DNA from 2 places in the Bordetella genomosp. 10 genome. Region 2 is predicted to be linked to the other one. Evidence: predicted binding sites of a transcription regulator. Region 2 holds the regulator's gene; the other holds the start of a gene.
The links. Region 2 encodes FliA, which starts transcription of late flagellar genes. Its sites were predicted from a motif close to CTAAAGTTTNNNNNNNNNNNGCCGNTA; they were not measured.

Region 1 (4,359 bases), on a different contig from region 2:
GCGGGCACGGAACGGCCTTCCAGCAAGGCCATGGCGCGCGCGCCGTCGTCGGTGCGCTGGACGTCGGACGGCTTGGCGGCGGGCTTGTTCTCCGGCCTGGTCTCGGTGCGGGCTTCCGGCCGCGATTCGGGGCGCGCGGGCGCCGGGTGGCTTTCCGGACGCGCGGGCTCGGGGCGCGGCGCTTCGGGCCGCGGCGCGGGCTGGCGCGCCGGCGGCTGCGGCGCCGGTTCGCTCACGGGCGGCGCGGCGGCGATCTGCGAACCGTTGGCGGCGGGGGGATTGCCCGCGGCGGCGCCGTTGGCGGGCGCGGGCGGCTGCGCGGCGCCGCCCTGGCTGCCGTCCGCCGCCGGCGGCTGGGCCGCCTGGGGATCGGAGACCGGCGGCTGGTAAGGCGCGCCGCGATCGGGAATGCGGACGGGAATGTCGTCGCTGACGCGGGCCGGCTCGGAATCGAGCACCATGGGCAGGATGATGACCGCCGCCAGCACCAGCGCAACCGCGCCGGCCAGGCGCCTGCGAGCCCGCGCACGCAATTGCGCGGCCTGCGCTTCGCTGGATACGGAGGGACGTGGCTTGCCCGCGGAAGCGTCGGGGGCGGGGTCTTTCCGTGTAAACAAACCCATGAAGAGCTAATTCCTTGCAGTCGGCGCACACGGCGTGCGGAACCAAGCCGTATCCAATCAAGCCGTATTTCGAGGCGGCAACGCGTATTTCAAGGCGTTTGCCGGATTAGGATTTCCGGCCCAGCGACTGGAGCACGGCAGCCACGGTAAGGAACGATCCAAATACCACGATTCTATCACCCTCGCCCGCCCGGGCGCGCGCCTGGGCATAGGCCTCGACCGGGTCGGCGCAGGCCGAAATGCCGGCCGCCTCGTCGCCCTGGGCGGGGGCGGGCAAGGCCTCGCGCACCCGTTCGGCCAGCGCCTCGCCGCTGCCGCCGCGCGGCCCGGGCAGGCCGGCGCAATACCAGTGGTCGAAACGGCCGGCGAGCTTGGCCACCACGCCGGCGACGTCCTTTTCGCTGAGCATGCCGAAGACCGCGTAGGTGTACGGGTGGAAACCCATGTTGTCCAGGTTCTGGGCCAGCACCGCCGCGGCGTGCGGATTGTGGCCGACGTCCAGGATGACGGTGGGCTGGCCCGGCAGGATCTGGAACCGGCCCGGCAGCGACGCTTGCAGCAAGCCCTGCCGCACCGCCTGCTGCGGCACCGGCAGGCGCTCGCGCAAGGCCTCCAGGGCGGCCAGCGCGGCGGAGGCGTTGAGCAACTGGTTGGCGCCGCGCAGGGCCGGGTAGGCCAGCGCGGCGCGGCGCTGGCCGCGCCCGCCGTAGCTCCACTGCTGGCGGTCGCCGGAATAGTTGTAGTCGCGGCCGAACAGCCAGAGATCCGCGCCGATGGCGGCGGCATGGTCCAGCAGGGTCTGCGGCGGCACCGGATCGGCGCAGATGGCCGGCCGGCCGGCGCGGTAGATATGGGCCTTCTCGTAGCCGATCTTTTCCCGCGTGTCGCCGAGCCAGTCGGTATGGTCCAGGTCCACGCTGGTAACGATGGCGCAATCCGCGTCGACGATATTGACGGTGTCCAGGCGCCCGCCCAGGCCGACCTCCAGCACCACGGCGTCGAGCCGCGCGCCGGCGAACAGGCGCAGGATGGCCAGCGTGGTGAATTCGAAGTAGCTCAGCGATACCTCGCCGCGCGCGGCCTCGACCGCCACGAACTGCTCGACCAGGGCGGCGTCGCTGGCGATTTCGCCGTTGACCCGGGCGCGCTCGTTGAAATCGATCAGGTGCGGCGAGGTGTACAGGCCGACGCGGTAGCCGGCGGCCAGCAATATGGCCTCCAGCATGGCGCAGGTCGACCCCTTGCCGTTGGTGCCGCCGACGACGATCTTCACGCAATCCAGGGACAGGCCCAGGCGCTCGGCCACGCGGCGCGAGCGCTCCAGGCCCAGTTCTATGGTCTTGGGATGCAGCGCTTCGATATAGGCCAGCCATTCGGGCAGGGAACTGGCGGCATCCGGTTTGGTGATCGGCGACATGAGGACGTAACGAATTTGAGGCTGGCGGATTTTAACAGGCGCCCCGCCCCCTAAAGTTCCCGTTCAGCATGCCGTTATCAGGAACGGAAAACCAGATCAACGCGTCGACGACGCAGTGTGTAAGTGGAGTCTTTATGGCTGTCAGCCCTATTGGTACCGCGGCCCTGCCCGTGCAGCAAGCCATCGCAACGCCCGTCCAGGCTCCCTCGCCTGCCGCTCCCGTCGACGCGACCGTATCGGTGCTGCCCGCCGGCGCCACCGCCAAGGACGGCAGCACGGATACCGTCACCTCGGACCAGGGCGCCAGCAAGCTGCCCATCGACCAGGCGCTGGAGAAGCTGAACGAGAAGATGGACGCCTGGTCCACCCAGATGTCCTTTTCGATCGACCAGGACACCCAGCGCGTGGTGATCTCGATCAAGGACAGCAAAACCGGGGACACCATCAAGACCATCCCCAGCGAAACCGTCCTGCAGATCGCCAAGATGATCACCGAGTTCCAGGGCTCGGCCATCAAGACCTCCGCCTGAGCCGGACGTTTTCCCCGCCAGCGGGCGCGAAAGCGCCAAACAGGACCCAGTTATGCCGTTTTCCCGGCGCATAAGCATTTCCGGGAATTTGCAAAAATACGCACCGTAAGAAGGAAACCTCGCATGGCTACCACCAGCTCCACCTCCAGCAGCACCCTTCCCGCCGTCACCTCGCTGGGATCCGGATCGAATCTCGATCTGCAGGGCATTCTGGACAAGCTGCAGGACAACGAGGAAGTCGCCCTTACCAATATCCAGACCCAGCAGAGCGAAATTCAGAGCAAGATCACCGCCTACGGGACGATCAAGAGCTCGATCGCCGCGCTGCAGACTGCCGCCCAGGCCCTAAGTAGCGCCGACACCTACAATGCCGCCAAGGCCACCGTGACCGGCGACGGCTTCACCGCGACTGCGAAGGCGAGCGCTGTGACGGGCACGTACAGCGTGAAGGTCGACTCGCTGGCCACCACCGAAACCCTGCAGACACAGGCATTTTCTAGCCGAACGCTCGCAAATGGCACCGGCGGGACGCTTACCGTTACCCTGGGTACGGGAGACGGCGCTACCACCGCTAGCGTCGACCTTGGCTCGGACACGTCGCTCAACGGCATCGCCAGCACGATTAACGGCAACAGCAAGCTTGGCATCAAGGCCTCCATCATCAGCGACGGCAACGGCAACAGCTACCTGATGCTGACCTCCAGCACGACGGGCACCAAAGCGGCCGTGACGGGAATCTCCGTGACCGGTAACGATACGCTGGCCACCTCGTTGAACTACGGCAGCGACGTCACCGACTCCAAAGTAACCCGCGTGGGCGATGCAGCGACCGATGCAGTAGTCGAAATCAACGGTATCACCGTGACCAGCGCGTCCAACACCGTGGACTCGGCCATCGACGGCATCACGCTGACGCTGACCGAGAAGACGGACACGGCCGGCACGCTGCGCATCACCACCGACACGACGGCCCAGGCCACGGCGATCCAGAACTTCGTCACGGCCTACAACACCGTGGCCTCGCAGATCGCTACCGCGACTGCCTTCGACACGTCGTCCGAGACTGGTTCGGTGTTGACCGGCGACGGCACGATCCGCGGCATCCAGACCATGCTGGCGCAAGCCCTGCGCGTGACCAACAACGGCGGCGCCATTAGCTCACTGGCCGACCTCGGCATCACCACCGACACCGACGCAAAGAACGGCACGCTGAAGCTGGACGTCAACAAGATGACCGAAGCGCTGGTTAACAACTCGGACGACGTGAAGACACTGCTGTTCGGCAGCAGCGGTTTGGGAACAGCGTTCAACACCACCACCACCTCGATCCTGCAGACCGGCGGCATTATCTCTGCCCGGACCGACGGCCTGCAGTCAACATACGACTCGCTACAGGACAACTACGACAGCACCAAGGACCATATCGACGCCGATATCGCCACCTTGCGCGCCAAGTTCGTGGCGTTGGACTCCTTTGTCGCGCAAATGAACAGCACCAGCAGTTATCTAACCCAACAGTTTGCGGCGCTGACCAAGTCGACTTCCTGATCCAATTATGGCTTACGCATCCCGCCGTCCCGACGCAACCTACTCAGTCCGTTCATACAAGGACGTAGGCCTGGAAACCCAGGTTCTCAGCGCCTCGCCCGAACGGCTCATTTCCCTGCTGTACAGCGGCGCGCGGGTAGCCATCGGCCAGGCCCGGCATCACCTGGAAGAAGGCAACGTTCCCGAACGCGCCAAAGCCATCACGCACGCCATGCGCTTGGTCGACGAAGGCCTGAAGCAG
Region 2 (4,359 bases):
GTCCAATAGGCGGCATGCAGCGGGCGCCTCTCCAAATTTCGCCAATCCGAGTTCGCCGTTCTTGATATGACCGACGGTACCGCTTAGATATCGACCATCATCCCAAGTGAAGCGATCGTCTACAAAAGCCCACGCCGGCTGTCGCGGCAACCGGCGAATATTGCCAGCGACTCCGAGAACGTCATAATGCTGGAGTCCGGTGCGCAGTTTCTGCGAAAAGAAAAAATCCAGGATTTGTACGTCGTCATGGATAAAAACAAGAATTGCAGGTTGATCGCGCGCCCGGTCGATCGCCGAATTGTAGATAGAGGAGAGCCCCTTGGTATTCTGGGCAAATAGTTGTACTTCCATCGGATTCGCCATCTTATGAAGGCGTAAGGACCGGCCTAGTGCTGTATTGCTGAGGAACTCCTGCTTGGTGGCTCGAGTTCCGCAGACGATGCGTATGGGTTTCATTTCAGCTTCTTTGGTCCGCTTGGTCCTCTACGAACAGTGCGGGTCCGATAAAAGAGGTCAATAGCACACCGATGGTAAACCGAAGCAATGAAGTGAAGAGCCAGGAAAAGAAGGGAAATCGGCCTGATTTCACCTGTCAAGGGTCTATGCTGCGCTCTCAGACCCGCTGAATACCCAAGGTAACAGGGTGTAGATGACAGCAGGCGACGGGCGGGAGATGTTCTTTTTGAAATTGGAGCCGCAGGCGGGGGGCTGCAAATGAATGAAGCCCCTGACAGTTGGCAGGGGCTTCACGCTTGAACAACGGAGGAGGGGGCAGATACAACCCATGGCCTGCCCCCAAGCCAGAGGTTCAAATTAACGCAGCAGCGACAGTACCGTCTGGGGTACTTGGTTGGCTTGTGCCAGCACCGAGGTGCCGGCTTGCTGCAGGATTTGGGCTCGGGTCATGTTGGAGACTTCGGTGGCGTAATCCGCATCCTGGATCCCCGAACGCGCTGCGGACAGGTTGTTGATAGTGTTGTTCAGGTTGGTAATGGCCGAATCGAAGCGGTTCTGGATTGCACCCAGTTGGCTACGGAAACCATCCACCTTGGCCAGAGCCGCGTCGATCTTCGCCAGCGGGTCAACGGTCGACGCGGAGGTGAAGGCCGCCGTCGGCGTAGCGCCGCTGAGGGCGATGGTGGCCGAGGCTGCGACGTTGGTCGAAGCGCCAGCGTTCGACAGGGCAGTTGCTGCCGTCGTGTAGTTGGTGCCGCTTACCGCGACGTACGCGGTGGCCGCCCCAGCGCTGTCGACGCCGACGTGGACCAATTGGCTCGACAACGTGGCGGCCGTGGTCACACCATTGTCGGTATCCGTGTAGGCGACGTCGGTCGTGTTCAGGGTCACTGCACCCGTGGTGGAAATCGACGCGGCGTAGAAATCATCACCCGATTGCACGACGTACTGGCTGGTGGCTGCGCCGGCGCTGGTGAGTACGTTGTGAACAGTCAGCGTCGAAGCATCGACACCCAGTTTCGTCGCCGCGGCGCTGACGTCGATGGTCGCGGGAGCAGCAGTGCTCGATCCGCCGAAAGAGGTAACAGCCGCACCGACATTGAGAGTCTTTTGCGCGACCGAGAAGCCGCTCAGCCCCAGAGTGCTGCTGTCGATTTGCTGCAGGTTGATGTTAATGGTCTGGTTGTCGTTGGCGCCGACCTGGATCGAGAGGCTGTTGTCTTGAGCAAGAACCTTCACGCCGTTGAATTGGGTCTGCGAGGACACGCGGTCGATTTCTTCCAGGCGCTGGCTGATTTCATCCTGGATGGACTTCAGGTCCGAAGAGGAGTTCGTGCCGTTGGCGGCTTGGACGGCCAGTTCGCGGATGCGCTGCAGGTTGTTGTTGACTTCGGAAAGAGCGCCTTCCGTCGTCTGAGCGATCGAGATGCCGTCGTTGGCATTGCGAGCCGCCTGGGTCAGACCGTTCACATTGGCGGTGAAGCGGTTGGCAATTGCCTGGCCGGCCGCGTCGTCCTTGGCGCTGTTGATGCGCAAGCCCGAGGACAGGCGTTCGATGGCGGTGCCCAGCGAGGATTGCGACTTCGACAAATTGTTCTGGGCGACCAGAGACAGGTAATTGGTGTTGATGACGGCCATGAGTAGCTCCAAAGAAAGAAAGGCTTCTTCAAACTAGGCGGCTGTGCTGCCGCTAAGGACACGGTTGATCGCCCGGATTGACCGCAACGAAGCATTCCGTTGCCTGGATAACGGCGGCTACCTTGGGATCTTTAGGCCTTTCTTGCTAAGTTTTTTATCGTGCCCGTATTGCGGCGGCATTGCGTGGCCGTCCTTACATCACCTGCGCCAACAACCCGTGCCCCGGCATCTCCCGCCAGGACTGGCTATGCATGTACGCCCGCAGCCGCGCCGTCGCCTGGCTGCGCAATTGGCACACGCGGGCTTCGGTTACTTCCATGATGGCGCCGATTTCCTTCAGGTTCAGTCCCTGCTCGTAATACAGGGAGAGCAGCAGCTTTTCGCGCTCGGGCAGGGATTCGATGGCTTCCACCAGCACCTGGCGGAAGTCGCCCGCCAGCAGGCTGTCCAGCGGATTGGCGCCGGAGGAGGTGGCCGCGGCGCCGTTGCTCCAGTCGGAATCGCCGCCTTCGCCGCCGTTCTCGGCGCCGAAATCCTCGTAATGCACGATCTGCACGCCTTGCGCGTCGTACAGCATCTCGTGGTACTCGTTCAGCGGCATGTCGAGCTGGGCCGCGATTTCCGATTCGGTGGGCGCGCGCATCAGGCGCTGGCCCAGGTGCGCGACCGCCTGTTCGATGCGCTTGGCCTTGCTGCGCACGCTGCGCGGCAGCCAATCCTGGTTGCGCAGCTCGTCGAGCATGGCGCCGCGGATGCGCGTGGTGGCATAGGTCTCGAATTGCGCGTCCGCGGTTTCCTGGTAGCGGCGGGCGGCATCGAGCAGGCCGATCATGCCGGACTGGATCAGGTCGTCCAGTTCGACGCTGGCCGGCAACCGGGCAAGCAACTGCAACGCAAGCTTGCGTACGAGCGGTGCATATTCGGCCAGGCTGTCTTCGGGTTGAGGCATTGCGCTATGACTTACGAAACCTTGGGGCAACAGGAGCGCCCGCCCTTGTTGTCCCAAGGCCACATTGTTACGACCTGGGAACAACCCGTAGCGCGCGAAAGCGCCGGGGGCGGACTTTTCACTTCTTCGTGCAATTGTCGGCATTCCGTCCCGATCCATTCCCCCAAGGACGCAAGCATTTGAAGGCTTATTTACAGAATTGCCTCAAACTAGGGAATTCTTTGTTGCCATATATATCCTTGAAGTGCGATATTTGTCGAACAAACAATTTTTGTCATACTTGACATAGAAAATGACAGCACCCGTGGTAAATTCTCTGACGTTTGCGAACAAAGGACACATTTCGCAACCTCGATGTTGAATCGTATGTGTCGTATGTAACGTTTGTTTGCTCAGTTCACACGGCCAGCCTCCTTAGCCCTTCGAAAGTGATCAACGGAAGACCCATGAAACAGACTGAGAATTCTCTGCTCGCCGACATCCGCGAAGTCAATTTGTCCTATCTCTTGTTGGCTCAGCGCATGTTGCGGGATGACTATGCCTCGGCCATGTTCCGCCTGGGCTTCAGCGACCAGGTCGCGGATATCCTGCTGCGCCTCTCGCCCGCGCAACTGGTCAAGCTGGCCAGCTCCAGCTCCCTGCTGTGCCGTTTCCGCTTCGACGACTACAGCCTGCTGTCGGCCTTGACCCACGACGTGCTGGGCGGCGCGCTGCAACAGGCGCACGCCACGATTCTCCTGGCGAAGCAACCGGTCGAGCAGTTGGCCTGAAGCGCCGACGACCGGTTACTTTTTCTTATCTTCTACATATGTCAGGTTTGTAACGGCCCATGGCGACCAAAAGCGTATCTCAAGAAGCCGACGAAATCCTGCTGGCCAGCGCCATGATCGGGTTGGGCGCGCGGCTTCAAGTCCTGGAGTCCGAGACCAACCTCAGCCACGACCGCCTGGCGCGGCTGTACCGGGAGATCCGCGGCTGCTCGCCGCCGAAGGGGATGCTGCCGTTCTCGGTGGACTGGTTCATGACCTGGCTGCCGAACATCCATTCCTCCCTGTTCTACAACGTCTACAAGTTCCTCAACGAGAACACCGGCAGCAAGGGCATCCGCGCCATCATCGATGCCTACCGCCTGTATCTGGAACATAACGGCGTGCGCGACGGCGAAGGTGGCGAGCCTGTCCTCAGCTTCACCCGCGCCTGGATGCTGGTGCGTTTCTTCGAAGGCAAGATGCTGCAGTTGTCGGAATGCCGGCAGTGCGGCGGACATTTCATCGCCCACGCGCACGATCCGCGCGGCGATTTCGTCTGCGCCATCT

Region 1: the regulator FliA is predicted to act here: its motif matches at 2,091-2,117, upstream of CAL29_RS16200 (flagellar protein FlaG).

The regions. Positions count from the first base shown of each region.
Region 1 is NZ_NEVM01000002.1:1,587,941-1,592,299, forward strand. It holds gene CAL29_RS16190 (SPOR domain-containing protein) at 1-623, opposite strand, end outside; gene folC (bifunctional tetrahydrofolate synthase/dihydrofolate synthase) at 730-2,040, opposite strand; gene CAL29_RS16200 (flagellar protein FlaG) at 2,175-2,570, shown strand; gene fliD (flagellar filament capping protein FliD) at 2,694-4,118, shown strand; gene fliS (flagellar export chaperone FliS) at 4,126-4,359, shown strand, end outside.
Region 2 is NZ_NEVM01000005.1:30,815-35,173, reverse strand. It holds gene CAL29_RS16495 (glycosyltransferase family protein) at 1-351, opposite strand, end outside; gene CAL29_RS16490 (FliC/FljB family flagellin) at 814-2,094, opposite strand; gene CAL29_RS16485 (RNA polymerase sigma factor FliA) at 2,288-3,043, opposite strand; gene flhD (flagellar transcriptional regulator FlhD) at 3,490-3,813, shown strand; gene flhC (flagellar transcriptional regulator FlhC) at 3,873-4,359, shown strand, end outside.